Regions from separate parts of the Nocardia salmonicida genome, predicted to be linked through region 2. Evidence: riboswitches for the same ligand, from Rfam matches in the RefSeq annotation. Region 2 holds a riboswitch; the other holds the start of a gene.

Region 1 (2,387 bases), 2.0 Mb from region 2:
GCCAGCGCCACGATTCGACCCGGGTCCGCGTCCGGTAATACGCATTGTTCGACCAGCTCGCGCTCACGGAGGTGGTCGAATCCGTACGGGCCCTCGGTGGTCGTCATCTGTCCTTCGATGGCCGAGGCATGCGACCACAGGAGCAGGATCGGTTTGTCGAGGGTGTTCACCCGGTGCACCGCGCGAGCAGGGGCGTACGCACTTCGAGTGAGGATCTCGCCGTGGGTGGCGGTCTCGAGGACGAACGGCCCGTCGAGCCCGATACTGAGGACCGCGACAGAGGTGGAATGCAGGTCGACGCCGAGTTCGGGCCCGATGTACCCGGCATGACCCGGCCGGATCCAGACCACCGGTGACCGCGCCCGACCACACGATTTCGCAAGCGCACCCTCGGTCACACCTGCCAGGGTATCGGTGCGCCGCAAGGGAACCGACGCGCGAGTGACGTGGAATCGGTCGTCGTGCGGTCGCGCTGGTGAAAAGCAGGCGGGTCGGCTTCAGGGGAGTGAATGGTAACCGGTTAAGGTGCCGACCCGCCTGCAATCACATTCGTTGACACGAACGGCACGGATGGGGTGTTCTCGAGCGGCGATGGTGAAGTCCCGCACCATAACTCGCACGAGGGACGCTCGGCTCACCGCAAGCCCGGGCCTGCGGTGTGGAGTGGGTCAGGGCAGGGGAACCCAGTTGCCGAAGAACCAGAAGCCGTGCTGCGGTGCGTCGTTCTGGTGATGCTGCGGCCGGTGCTGCTGGCCCTGCTCGGGCCGCTGCTGGTCGTGCCCGCCCGGATCCGCGCTCGCCACGCTCGCTGTCGCGCCGAGCACCCCGAGGGCCAGCGTGCCCGCCACCGCGGTCTTGGCCAGTGTCGATTTCATCCTCATGCGCGTTCCTCCAGATCGTCGATCTCACTGCCGAGATCATCGGCCGGCCGAAGTGCTCGGCCGATAGCTGAATCTTCGCGGTGGAACTGTCGAGCCCGGTGGGACGCGGCTGGGAGTCGGCTGTGTATCGGCGCCGACCCTCGACGGAGCCGACGTTGCTACAGTTCACCAGCCGTGGTGTTCGGGAAACCGGTGTAGAACCGGTGCGGCCCTCGCCACTGTGATCGGGAGTTGTGAATCGATCCGGACGACGTATGTCGTCCGGAGCCACTGGGGCACCTGCCCTGGGAAGGTGGATTCACCGCGCACTATCCCGTCAGCCAGGAGACCGGCCACGGCTACGCAGTACCCCATTCCACGAGGACCTGGAAGGCCGTCTCTTGACCCGCTCTGTTTTCGCGCGCCTACGTTCCGGCGCGTTGCTCGCCTGCACGATTGTTCTAGCCGGTTGCGGTGTGCAACCGACCTCCGATACGGGCGGCGCAGCTGTTGTCACCCGCGTGAACTGTGGGATCGACGTCGCCGTCGACGGCCCACCGCAGCGGATCTACGCGGCGTATCAGCCCTCGATCGAGATCGCGCACGCGCTCGGCGTCACCGATCGGCTGGTGGGCACAGCATTCCTGGACTCCGCCGTGCTTGCGGAATATGTCGCCGCGCAGGCGCGCTCGCCCTACGTCGAGAAGCTGCCGAGTCGCGACGAACTGCTCGCCCAGCGACCCGACTTCGTCATGTCGGGTTTCAACGGGGTGTTCGCCTCCTCGGCGCAGAACAGCGTCGGTACCAGGGCAAGTCTGAACGAGTTGGGTGTGCGCAGCTGGGTGCTGAGTCCGCTGTGCCCCAGCGCCGACGGACTCGCCGATGAAGCGATCGACCCCGATACTGTGCGCTTCGACAACGTGTACGCCGACCTGCGCGACCTCGGTGCCCTGTGGGGTGCCTCCGAGCGCGCCGAAGAAGTTGTCACACAGCTGAGTTCGCGCATCGACGCGGTCCGCGCGAAGGTCGGCAACGCCGTGAAGCCTCGGGTCGCGGTCGTCACCCCCAAAGACGACGGCTCCTACACCGTGGCAGGCGGCATCGACTTCATCACCCAGATCATCGAGGCCGCAGGCGGAGTGAATACCTTCGCCGATCTCACCGCCAAGCGCAACGTTCCCGTCGGCGCGGAAGAGCTCATCGCCCGTGACCCCGACATCATCCTGACCAGCCTGTGCTGCAAGGCGACCTACACGCGCGTCGACGGACAACCCCAGGTCGACAAGATCGTCGGAAACCCGGCATTCGCGAATCTGGCGGCCGTGCGCAACGCAACCGTGCACCCGTTCCTGTTCGCCGACCGGGCGGCAGGGGTGCGGATCGCGCACGCGACCGAACTGGTCGCCGAATTGATCCATCCCGAGCTGTTCCGGCGGTGACGCGCACCGCTCGCGGCACCGGTCTGATCCTGGCCGGCGCCGCGCTGGCGGCTGCCTGCGTGGCGTCCATCCTGATCGGTGCACACCC
Region 2 (2,387 bases):
CACCGCGTCGGCGCAGATCCGTTCGCGCAGTTCGGGAGACAGGTTCGGAGCGGGCGCGAGCTCGATCACCTTCTGGTGGCGACGCTGCAGCGAACAGTCGCGTTCGAACAGGTGCATCACATTGCCGTGCTGGTCGGCCAGGATCTGTACCTCGATGTGGCGCGGATTCACCACGGCCTGCTCGAGGAACACCGTCGGATCACCGAACGCCGACTCCGCTTCCCGCGACGCCGCTTCGATCGACTCACGCAAGAGCTCGGGCGTGGCGACCCGGCGCATGCCGCGACCACCACCACCGGCGACCGCCTTGACGAAGATCGGGTATTCGAGTTCGGCTGAGGCGGTGAGCAATTCGTCGATATCGGCCGAGGGCGCGCTGGACTTCAGCGTCGGCAGCCCGGCCGCCTTGGCCGCTTCGATGGCCGTGGCCTTGTTGCCCGCCATCTCGAGGATCGCGGCGGTGGGGCCGATGAAGGTGATGCCCTCGGCGGCACAGGCCGCGGCGAGGTCGGGGTTCTCCGACAGGAAGCCGTAGCCGGGGTAGATCGCGTCGGCGCCCGCGCTCTTGGCGGCCTCGATGATCGCCTCGATCGACAGATACGCGCGAACCGGATGGCCCTCTTCGCCGATCTGGTAGGACTCGGCCGCCTTGAGGCGATGCACCGAGTTGCGATCCTCGTACGGGAACACCGCGACCGTTCCGATGCCGAGTTCGTAGGCCGCGCGGAAGGCACGGATAGCGATCTCACCACGATTTGCGACCAAGACTTTCGAGAACATTTGCTTACGGTACCCGGCCGTGAGGCGGCGTCGGACACGCAAGGTGGCTTCGCAGCAATCTTCACACCGCACACCCGCCCACCTGCGAAGTTGCGTTCATCAGGCCGTCACATCTCACCGTGCGGAGCCGCTCGCGGTGCGCGCGGTCGACCTCGGCGCAACCGCAGGTCACGGCCCTGTTGGCCACGGGGCGGTGTCCCGCGCCCCCCAATGTGGGCCTATGCTGAGGGCGCAGCTGGTTCGCCCGCGCGGTGGAAGAGTCGGAGCCCCGACCTCCCGCGTAGGCGTCGAAACCCGGGTGCGGATCATGTTCCGCACCGGGTGAGAGGGAACCCGGTGAGAATCCGGGACTGTCCCGCAGCGGTGAGCAGGAACGACCGCCGTCATCAGCACTGGGCAGCATGCCTGGGAAGCGACGGCCAGTAGGTCGGTCGATCACACGACCGGTGCCCGCGAGTCCGAAGACCTGCCGACTGTGCCGGATACGCCGTATCCGGCGGCCACCGCCTCGTGGATCGGGCGCGCGGACCACCGATGCCGACCTGTCGTACCTGTCGCGACGTGTCCGGTCCTGTGGCGTGCGCCCGCGGAAAGGCGACGGCTCTCCCTGCACGACACTGGAGAATCTCCGTGACTGTTTCGCACACCCCTTTCACCGCAACGGTTCTCGGCCTACCGCGAGTGGGCCCGAACCGGGAACTCAAGCGCGCCACCGAGTCCTACTGGGCGGGCCGCGCCGATGCCGCTCACCTGCACGCGGTCGGTCGGCAGCTCCGTCGAGCCCAGCTCACCGAACTGGCCGCGGCGGGACTCGATTCGGTGCCGGTGGGCACCTTCTCCTACTACGACCAGATGCTCGACACCGCCGAACTGCTCGGCGCGCTACCGCCGCGCGTCGCCGGAATCGCCGATCCGCTCGACCGCTATTTCGCGGCCGCGCGCGGCACCGACACGGTCGCTCCGCTCGAGATGACCAAGTGGTTCGACACCAACTACCACTACCTGGTGCCCGAGATCGACGCGGCCACTACTTTTTCCCTGCATCCCGGCAAGCTGCTGACCGAACTCGACGAGGCGATCGAGCTCGGCGTCCCCGCGCGTCCGGTGGTGATCGGTCCGATCACCTTCCTGAAGCTGGCCAAGGCCGCCGGCGGTGCCGCGCTGGAGCGTCTGCCCGAGCTGGTGCCGCTGTACCTCGACCTGCTGGCCCAGCTGGCGGACGCGGGCGCGCAGTGGGTACAAATCGATGAGCCGGTGCTGGTCACCGACCTGACCGAGGCGGAGATCGCCTTGGTCGGCCAGACCTACAGCGCGCTGTCAGCCGCGCAGAACCGGCCCGCGATCCTGGTCGCCACCTACTTCGGACACCCCGATGCCGCCCTGGCGGTGCTGGCCGAGACCGAGATCGAAGGTGTCGCTCTCGATTTCACCGCGGGCGCCGATCTCTCGACGGTCGCGGCGCTGCCCGCCCTCGCTCGCAAACTGCTGGTGGCAGGCGTGGTCGACGGCCGCAATATCTGGCGCGCTGACCTCGACGCGGTCCTCGGCACCCTGGGCACGCTGCTCGGCAGCGCCGACGCGGTGGCGGTGTCGAGTTCGTGCTCGCT

What was found. Region 2 has a riboswitch for cobalamin ahead of metE (5-methyltetrahydropteroyltriglutamate--homocysteine S-methyltransferase). Riboswitches for the same ligand answer to the same signal wherever they lie in the genome.
Region 1: another riboswitch for cobalamin. It lies ahead of OHS03_RS10505 (ABC transporter substrate-binding protein); the one in region 2 lies ahead of metE (5-methyltetrahydropteroyltriglutamate--homocysteine S-methyltransferase).

What each region holds. Positions count from the first base shown of each region.
Region 1 covers NZ_CP108014.1:2,212,002-2,214,388, forward strand. The annotation lists gene OHS03_RS10495 (AraC family transcriptional regulator) at 1-398, opposite strand, end outside; gene OHS03_RS10500 (hypothetical protein) at 669-881, opposite strand; cobalamin riboswitch at 1,040-1,232, shown strand; gene OHS03_RS10505 (ABC transporter substrate-binding protein) at 1,382-2,299, shown strand; gene OHS03_RS10510 (FecCD family ABC transporter permease) at 2,296-2,387, shown strand, end outside.
Region 2 covers NZ_CP108014.1:4,207,535-4,209,921, forward strand. The annotation lists gene OHS03_RS19830 (pyruvate carboxylase) at 1-780, opposite strand, end outside; cobalamin riboswitch at 1,083-1,268, shown strand; gene metE (5-methyltetrahydropteroyltriglutamate--homocysteine S-methyltransferase) at 1,411-2,387, shown strand, end outside.